Regions from separate parts of the Lysinibacillus sp. NPDC056185 genome, predicted to be linked through region 1. Evidence: riboswitches for the same ligand, from Rfam matches in the RefSeq annotation. Region 1 holds a riboswitch; the other holds the start of a gene.
What was found. Region 1 has a riboswitch for cyclic di-GMP ahead of ACMZ42_RS17235 (amidase). Riboswitches for the same ligand answer to the same signal wherever they lie in the genome.

Region 1 (5,010 bases):
TGCACATACTCGTAACGGGCATGGAGCAGGTAATATACTTGCTACGCTAAAGGGTTCATTAGATATTGACCCAATTTATTTTACTTCTCATATGGATACAGTTGTCCCGGGGAAAGGTATTAAACCTTCTCTTCGTGAAGACGGCTATATCGTTTCAGATGGTACAACAATTTTAGGTGCTGATGACAAAGCTGGTATCGCCACATTATTTGAAATGGCTAAACGCTTAAAAGAGCAAAATATTGAACATGGTGATATTGAATTTATTATTACAGCTGGCGAGGAAAGTGGGCTTGTTGGCGCTAAAGAGTTAGATCCTTCTAAAATTAAAGCGAAATACGGCTTTGCTGTAGACAGTGATGGCAAAGTAGGAGGAATTGTAACAGCAGCTCCATTCCAAGCGAAAATTTCCGTTAAAATAATTGGGAAAACAGCACACGCTGGAGTTGCTCCAGAAAAAGGAATTTCAGCGATAACAGTTGCTTCCAAATGTATTGCACAAATGAAGCTAGGTCGATTAGATGAAGAAACAACAGCAAATATTGGTCGCTTTGAGGGTGGTCAGGCAACAAATATTGTGTGTGACGAAGTAACGATTCTTGCAGAGGCTCGTTCGATCGACAAAGCGAAGCTAGATGCCCAAACGAAGCATATGCAGGAGACGTTTGAGCAAGTCGCTGCTTCATTAGGTGCAAAAGCTGAAGTTGAAGTGAAGCTAATGTATCCTGGATTCCGTGTAACAGAATCAGATAAAGTTGTTCAAGTGGCAATGGCGGCTGTACACAACATCGATCGTACGCCAAAGCTTGGTATTTCTGGCGGAGGTTCCGATGCTAATGTTATTGCGGGCTTTGGCATCCCTACAGTAAATCTTTCTGTTGGGTATGAGGACATTCATACAACAAATGAAAAAATCCCAGTCGAAGAATTAGAAAAATTAGCGGATTTACTTGTTGAAATCGTCAAAGAGTCTGCGAAAAAATAACCACAAAAATCGAGGATGTGAACGAATGGAAAGTGTAAAGGCAGTAGTTTTTGCTTGTGGTACAGAGGAATATGCAGTGCCTGTGGAACAAGCGATTTCGATTGAAAAGTTAGAGCAAGTAACACCGATTCCTCACTTACCTAATTATCTTCTAGGCTTCACAAGAATTCGTGGCGAGCTAGTCCCTGTGCTTGATTTTGAGCGTATTCTATATAATCGTTCTTCTAATGCTGCAACAGCACGGATTATAGTGTTGAACACGGATGTTGTGAATTATGGATTACTTGTAACAGAAGCTCGTGAAATTCTTGATTTTGATGAGTCAGTATTAAAGCAGATGGGACTTGTCAATTATTCAAAAACACGCTACTTTACAGCTGTGGCTAATCTTGAAAATCGTATGATCACATACGTTGACCCGAAGATACTTGTGAATTCATTAGAAGGTATACGTGAAATAATAAATTATTTACACAAAATGCTTGAAAATGAAAAAGAAAACGTAGAGGCATAAGTTTTTGTAGGATTAAATAATTCAATACAACACTTCATGTTGATGTTTTAGACAGAATTACAAATATGTGATTCTGTCTTTCTTTTTAAGTGGCTTCCAAAAGGGAAACTGAATACTCTATGTCGAATATTAAGCTTATCACCAAAACGTGTCGTTGATTTCCGTTCCGACAGGTCACTTTCCTTGGGACGTCCGATGAGCTGCATGACAAAGCATAATTATGCATATATCTTTTAATAATTCGTTTTTGAGGAGGTATTTATCATATGGATTCAAAGAAAACGGAAACACCTGAAGAAAAAAGAGAGCATTTAAAACAAAGTGAATTAAAAAACAATCCTACTGGTTCTTTAAACGATGGGATAAATAGGGGAACTAGCGGAAATTTAAATGGTATGGGTTGGAAAGAGACGGTCGTATTAGTTTTAGTGTTATTGATAGGCTACATTATATACAAATTGTTTTTCAGTTAAAGATATCGAAAGGAATCGATATCTAATTTTGCATTTCATCATTCTCAATTGCTACTTCATCATCTTGTGTTTTTATACTAATATAGTACAAATAACCTGTGTTCTTATTATCTTATTAGAAAGTTATCAATAAAGTTATGCGTTTTACCTACAGACATATTCGTACTAACATCGTATTATGTTAGGTAAGAAAAATACTGTAAAAGGCAAACTTCACCGAAAGGGAAGGACGCAAAGCCATGAGTCTAAACACTATTGTAGTGCATGATTGTCAGGTTGCCAGGTTCTGTTCTATGAGCCTCGGTAAATAGAATGGAGATGTAATATATGGTAAGTCGTTCACTAAAAGCAATCATTGCTTTTATAGTAACAATTGTAAGTACGCTAGGATTAACAATGGGGAAGGTAGACGCAATGGCCATGCAAGATAAGGCTACTTGGTTATGGGATACGACAAAGATTGTCGAAGATGAATCAGGGGTACTCTCATTTTTAGAAAGCAAAGATATTAATAAATTATATTTACAAATTAATAGTGATATAGCAAGTAACTATTACAAAAGTTTTATTGATAAAGCAACGGCAAAAGGTATAAAAGTATATGCGTTGGATGGTTCGGCAAGTTGGGTTTCAACAGAGGGCTATAAAATGCAGGATCAGTTGTTTGATTGGATACATACATATAATGAAAATGTAGCAGTAACGGAGCAATTTTCTGGAGTCCATCTCGATGTAGAGCCCTATTTAAATAGTGGGTGGAGCTCGAATCAAGTAAAAACGATTGAATCCTATCAAGCGCTTCTTACTAGAGCGAAAGGGGATACTGATCGATTACATTTGCCATTGGAAGTGGATATGCCATTTTGGTTTGACGAAATTACATACAAAAACCAATTTGGACAAGGGTTACTAGCTGATTGGGTGATTGACCAAGTGGAAAGTGTTTCGATAATGGCTTATCGAGATGCTGCTAAAGACATTATAAATATTGTTGAACATGAAATAAACTATGCAAAAAAAGTAAAAAAATCAATTATTATTAGTGTGGAAACAGGTGCCTCTGATGAAGGGAAAAATATTACCTTCTATGATGATGGAGAAGCCTATATGAATAAACAGTTAGCACAAGTCCATCGACATTATGCTAATAAAAAAGGTTATAATGGTTTTGCCATTCATCATGTTGATAGTTGGATGAATATGCAACCTTAAAAAAATCCTCTCAATTAGTATTAATTTCCTAGGAGAATACCGGCTTAGGATGAAAGAAATTACACCATTCACTACTACAGACAATTTAACTTCTTTCAGCACATTGAGAGCGTCAATCAAAAAGTATTATGTAATTCCCATGAAAGAACGAAATAATCTTTCATTCTCTGTGGTGTATCGCTGGTTTTTGCGCTACATGGATGGCTAACGCAGTAGTTTAATGGAATAAGAAATAATTATAAACAATAAGCCTGTATCTATGATTAAATCTAAGATACAGGTTTTTTATTTCAGCTATAATTGTATGGATCCTTTTTTATGGAATATTTATAAATATTGAACACGCCGATTAGAAGAGAATTTTTGTTAAAATAAATATTTTTTAAAAATTGAACCTATTATGATTTGATAGTCGTCTAATAGCAGAATTTGAAGTAGGTTGAAAGGGAGGGGAGTAGATTGGACAAAGAAGAAAAAGATTTCATTTTAGAAAAAGCGATGATTGAATATGGTAATGAGTTGGTACGATTGGCTTTTTCTTATGTGAAGGATACAGAGATTGCTAAGGATGTGGTTCAAAATACGTTTATCAAATGCTACAAAAACCTTGATTCGTTTCGATTTGACGCACAAATAAAAACTTGGCTATATCGTATAACAATTAACGAATGTAAAGATTATTTAAAAAGTTGGAATTACAAAATGGTACAGGTAAAAAGTTTTATAAATGAAACAGCAAAGTCAATATTACCATCAACAGAAAAAACAGTTATCAATAAATACAATAATGAAGAAATAAAAGATGCTATCTTTTCTCTTCCAAAAGTGTATCGGGAAGTGGTTTATCTATACTACTATGATTCATTAAAGACAGAGGAAATTGCTGAAGTTTTGGATATTCCAGTTAATACAGTGAAAACTAGATTGAGAAGAGCAAAACAAAGATTAGAGTCGATGATAAAGGAGGCAGAACTTAATGGAAGATAAACGATTAAGAGATAAATTTTATAATACGTCTGAACAAGAACTAAGATTTACAAAAGAAGACCGTAATGAAGTATTTGAACAAATTTATAAAATGGAGAAGAATAATAATACACAAAACAAGTCTCTTGTTTCTTTTTCAAAAAAATTCGCTCCACTTACAGTTTCTTTATTAGTAATAGGCTTGTGTATATTTTTGTTTATTCCATCGATTTTCCCTGGAAACGTTAATAAAGAATATAATAGAGGTGATGTAAGCGGAACAGTATTACAAGAAGACGAGATTTTCACCACTCTATTTACGGTGAAAGATGAGAATAATAGAATACCTATTAACCTTTTAATTACTTATAGTAAAGATAAAAAGATGGTTAAGGTTCTGTCTATCCCTCGTGATACTTATGCTCCGATATTGGATAAGAATAATGGAACTACTTCATATGATAAATTGACATTTGCTTATGTTCACGGTTCAGGAGGAGTTGAAAATGTAAGAACAACAGTTTCTAAGCTATTTGATCTAACAATAAATTATTATGCTGTTATGGATATTTCAACCCTTTCAACGTTAATTGATTCAGTGAATGGTATAGATTACGACTTGCCAGAAGATATTCGAGTAAGAGCTATATCTAGAGAGGTATTTGAATTCAAAAAGGGGAAGAATCGTTTGAATGGAGAAGAGGTTGTGGCATTAATGGTGGCTGCTACAGAGGGAAAAATATTAGGTGAAGAAAACCTATTAAACCTCATTAGTGCTGTTATTAATAAAACAAAAAACGAAATCCCACAAACACAATTAAAAGAACTTACTACTAAAATAGAAGCAAATACATCAATTG
Region 2 (5,010 bases), on a different contig from region 1:
GACTGATTTCTTCCGTAACGAATATTGGCATGCTGTTAGGCGGCATTATTTTTGGAGTTTTAGCTGATAAGTATGGGCGAGTAAAAGTATTTACTTATACCGTCTTGTTGTTTGCGCTTGGTACAGCTTTAACTGGATTAGCAACAAATATTGAACAAATTTATATGTATAGATTTATCGCTGGTCTTGGTGCAGGGGGTGAATACGGCATTGGTATGGCGCTTGTTGCCGAGGCTTGGCCGAAGAATAAGCAAGGAAGAGCTTCTTCATATGTTAGTGTAGGTGCTCAATACGGTGTTATTTTAGCAGCGTTACTAAGTGCCGTTATTCTACCGACTTTAGGATGGAGAGCTTTATTCTTTGTTGGTGTGTTACCTGTCATCTTCGCATTCATTGTGCGAAAAAATCTTGAGGAATCACCAGAGTGGGTGGCTTCTCAGAAAAATAAAAAAATCAACAAGCAACATGAAAAAGGGAAGTTGGTGCAGCTATTTGAAACGCCTCGAACTTCGATGACGACAATTTCATTAATCGTTATGGCAACTGTTCAAATTGCTGGCTACAATGGCTTAATGATTTGGTTGCCATCTATGTTGCAAAAATCTCAAGGTTTATCCGTTTCAAGCTCGGCACTTTGGACAATCAGTACAGCAGTTGGCATGATTATCGGGATGCTAACATTCGGACGATTTATGGACCGATTTGGAGCAAAGCGTGCTTTTGGTTTCTTTTTACTTGCTTCAGCATGTGCTGTGTTTTTATACTCCTATGCCACAGGAAGTGTCGCAATTTTAATCGGTGGTGCAATTGTTGGCTTTTTCTCAAACGGCATGTTCGCAGGGTATGGAGCTTTAATTAGTAGCTTCTATCCGGTGCAAATTCGAAGTACAGCAACAAACACGATTTTTAACTTCGGTAGAGCAATTGGAGGATTTTCACCGATCTTTGTCGGCTATATTCTTCAAAGTTATGATATGACGGTCGTAATGATCTATTTAGCAGCCTTATATTGCATTTCCTTTATCGTGATGTTAACTCTAAAAAAAGGGGCGAGCGAGGCTTTACAACCGGTTGAAATTTAATAATTAAAATTGAAAGAACGAATTCCAATTTTAAAAAAGGGATTCGTTCTTTTTGAATTATTATTATAATAAACCTTTTGAACGTTTTTCAGCCATTTCTACGAGGCGTTTTGTTATTTCTCCTCCGACTGAACCGTTTGCACGAGAAGAGGCTTCTGGCCCTAATTGTACATTAAATTCTTGTGCGATTTCATATTTCAATTGATTAACGGCTTCATGTACACCGGGAACTAGTAGCTTATTTGAACTACGATTAGCCATTTATCTCACCTCCTTGTGATTAGAATGGTCGAGAGTTAGCTAATCATACATGTTAAAAAATAAAATGCACATTCTAAATACTATAGTAAAGTAACTTTTGGAAAGCTAACTAAAATTGTGAATGTCTCTGCTATAATAAAGTAATGCTTCAATTTGGATAGGACTATTAGAAGCGCTTTTACAGTTAAAATGGAGGTTTTTTAAAAATGACGAACAATGATATTTTAATCCGTTTAAGATATGCATTAGATATCAAAAATACAGATATGGTTAAAATTTTTCAGCTAGGTGGCATGGACTATACGAAGGAAGAAGTATTGAACATGCTTATTAAAGTTTATGATGAGGAAGAAGCACCAGAAGAATACATTAAATGTAATAATAAAATGGTAGAGGCTTTTTTAAATGGATTTATTACATTTAAACGAGGTCCGCAAAAGTCTAAGTCTGGTCAACCAGAAGGCCCACTACCTGTTTCAGGAAAAGAAAGCCCTAATAATATGCTATTAAAGAAAGTGAAGATTGCGTTAGCCTTAACGAGTGAGGAGATGCTCGATATTTTATATGATGGGGGCGTTAGCGTTTCAAAAGGCGAATTAGGTGCCATTTTAAGAAATCCAAGTCATCGTAACTATAAAGAATGTGGCGATCGCTTTGTGAGAAATTTCTTAAGAGGGCTTACAGATAAATATAGAGATTAAAAACGTCTCTTGTGAATTGTCAAGTGTAAAATTTGATAAAGAATCAATGAATTAATGATTAAAAAAGCAACCGCAATTTTGCAGTTGCTTTTTTTGTGAAAGGTTTTACATAAAATCTCTATTACGATAAAAAAATTCTGCAAAAAGCACATTTTTCTTAGTTGAATGTAGTTGACAGTTTGTGACGAAATTGTGTACACTGAAATTGACATAAAGTTGTCACAAAGAGGAAAAATAAATGTTCACGAACAGAGGGGTGCTTTTATGTTTGGTTTAAACATTTTATTAGTTGCTTTCGCATGTGTTACGATCCCACTTGTTGTTGCTTCAGTGATGTTAGACATTTTTTATGCAGAAAAGAAACAAGTTCGTTTTTCATTACGCCGTACATCTATGTGGTATTCCTGTATGTTTGCTTTATCATTTATACCGTCAGTCTTATACATGACACTAAAATAGATATATCTTTAATTTGAATAATCATTTAGGGGTAATTGATTATTTAAAATTATAGTAGCAGCTACAATATTGCGTTGTAGCTGTTTTTAATTTCTCTGAAGAGAATTGCGGATGAGCCGAGAAAATTATGTAATATTGTTCATTTTATTGTAATAGTAAAATGGTAAATATTATGTGGTTTTTCAACTGGTAACATTGACTACTTTTACCCATTGTGTTAATTTGAGGAGGAAAAAGATGGGCAAATCTACTGAAAGGTAGAGACGCAAAGCTACAGATCTAAGGTAATAAATACTATGATGGCTGAGCTGCAAAGGAGTACTAGTTAAGTACATATATTGCTAGTCATATTCTTTGATGCCTGTTTCTTTTGAAATAGGTTCTTTTTTTTGCCAAAAATACGATAAAGGAGGAAGTAATAATCATGAAGTTGTTTAAAAATGTTTCATTAAAAAACAAACTTTTACTAACGGTTTCTATTATTGTTTTGCTTCTAATTGCTATTATTACTACGCAAAGTATTAGAGAATTAAACAATCGAATGTCTGTTGATTTAGAACAAGAGTTGAAAAGTGTTGGTTTATTGACAGCTATGAATCTTGATAGTAATGAGGTTAAAGATTTATTGACTGAAAAGGGAGAGACTAATGCTGAATTTAAGAAAATTCAAAAGCAACTCGATAAGATCCAAGAAGAACAAGGTATTATGAGTTGGAGCTATATTTGGGATGTGAAGGACGCAGGTGGCGTTAACCCGATTGGCTATACATCTAATTTGAATGATGTCTATGAAGCGGGTGAAATCTTTACTGATTTAGCAGATGAACATGTAAAAACAGCTAAATTGGCAATTAAAAATAATAGCACTGCTGTAACTGATATTTTCGAAGATCCTTATGGTTCATGGCGAACTGTGTTTACCCCTATTAAAGATGACAATGGCAAGCTAATTGCGTTATTAGGCATTGATTATTCTGCGGACTACATAAATACCATCATTAAAACAAGTGTCATAAAACAAATTGTTATAGCTGTTATTGGAATTTTACTTCTATTAGTTTTACTCTACATAATTATTGATCGTCTATTAAAACCACTTAAGAAAGTAGTGAACGCTGCAAATCAAGTAGCGAATGGGGAATTAGTAAATGTAGATTTAGAAATAACGAAGGACGAAATCGGAAATTTATCTAAATCTATTAATACGATGGTTTCGAATTTACAACATATCATTTTAAATATTAGAAATACATCTGACAACGTTTCTTCTGCTGCTAATCAGCTAACTGTTAATGCAGCAGAAACATATAACAGCTCAACAACTATTGCTCAAGACATGGGACAAATCACGCAAAACGCTGAGGCTTCAATGGTAATGACTGAGGAAACAGCTGCTGCTATGGAAGAAACAGCGACAGGAATCCAGCAAATTGCTGACTCTGCTAATACGGCCGCTGAATCATCTATTTCTGCTTCGCAAGCTTCAGAACGTGGAAATCATGTTGTTCAGCAAGTCATTGCACAAATGGAGTTGATTAATTATTCTGTTGAACAAATCGGTACAACAATAAACGGATTACATATCAATACGAAAAAAATTAGCGATATCGTAAATCTTATTACAGCCATAGCAGATCAAACAAATCTACTAGCATTGAATGCGGCAATCGAAGCTGCTAGAGCTGGAGAGCATGGGAAAGGCTTCGCGGTTGTCGCTGATGAGGTTAGACGATTAGCGGAACAATCATCTCAATCTGCAACGGAAATATACAATTTAATTAGTACTATTCAAGCTGATTCTAACGCCTCTATCACGGTTATGGAAAAAGGGAAAGAAGATGTAAAGGCTGGTATGGAGTTTACAAACGAAGTAGGAGAAATCTTTAAAGAAATTCTCACTTCATCAGAAGAAGTTGCAAGTCAGATACGTGAAATTTCAGCTGCATCTCAACAAATTTCAGCTTCTTCGGAGGAAGTAGCAGCATCTGTTAATAATATTAAGCAATCTGCGGGGCAGTCATCTGAATTCTCAGCGAATGTGTCAAATGCAACGCAAGAGCAATTGACGACCATGCAAGAGGTGAAAGAGGCATCTTCTTCATTAGGAAAAACAGCAGAAGAATTACAGGTACTTGTAGCAAAATTCAAATTGGAGAACGGTCAATAATGGAAATTAATTTTAAAGGAAAAAATGTACTAATTACGGGTTCAAGTAAAGGAATCGGCAAAGCCATTGCTTTAGGCTTTGCCGAGCAAGGAGCCAATGTATGTATCAATTATATTGGTGATGATAACGAGGCAGAAGAGGCTCGTGCACAAGCAGAAAAGTTTGGTGTACAGGCTATAAAATTTAATGCAGATGTATCGAATTCACAGCAAGTTCAAGCTATGTATCAATATTTGGACAAACAGTTAGGCGCTATCGATATTCTTGTCAATAACGCTGGTTTCGCACAGGCTTCAAGTATTACGGATTTAACAGATGAGCAGTGGGATAAAATGATTAA

Region 2: linked by a shared signal. The riboswitch ahead of ACMZ42_RS17960 (methyl-accepting chemotaxis protein) and the one ahead of ACMZ42_RS17235 (amidase) in region 1 are both predicted to bind cyclic di-GMP.

Annotation. Positions count from the first base shown of each region.
Region 1 covers NZ_JBLLLQ010000018.1:103,979-108,988, forward strand. The annotation lists gene ACMZ42_RS17220 (M20/M25/M40 family metallo-hydrolase) at 1-985, shown strand, start outside; gene ACMZ42_RS17225 (chemotaxis protein CheW) at 1,011-1,499, shown strand; gene ACMZ42_RS17230 (DUF6366 family protein) at 1,766-1,972, shown strand; cyclic di-GMP riboswitch class I at 2,168-2,256, shown strand; gene ACMZ42_RS17235 (amidase) at 2,300-3,184, shown strand; gene ACMZ42_RS17240 (sigma-70 family RNA polymerase sigma factor) at 3,644-4,171, shown strand; gene ACMZ42_RS17245 (LCP family protein) at 4,161-5,010, shown strand, end outside.
Region 2 covers NZ_JBLLLQ010000020.1:13,230-18,239, forward strand. The annotation lists gene ACMZ42_RS17940 (MFS transporter) at 1-1,082, shown strand, start outside; gene ACMZ42_RS17945 (alpha/beta-type small acid-soluble spore protein) at 1,146-1,343, opposite strand; gene ACMZ42_RS17950 (DUF1456 family protein) at 1,550-2,044, shown strand; gene ACMZ42_RS17955 (hypothetical protein) at 2,309-2,503, shown strand; cyclic di-GMP riboswitch class I at 2,734-2,819, shown strand; gene ACMZ42_RS17960 (methyl-accepting chemotaxis protein) at 2,928-4,670, shown strand; gene ACMZ42_RS17965 (SDR family NAD(P)-dependent oxidoreductase) at 4,670-5,010, shown strand, end outside.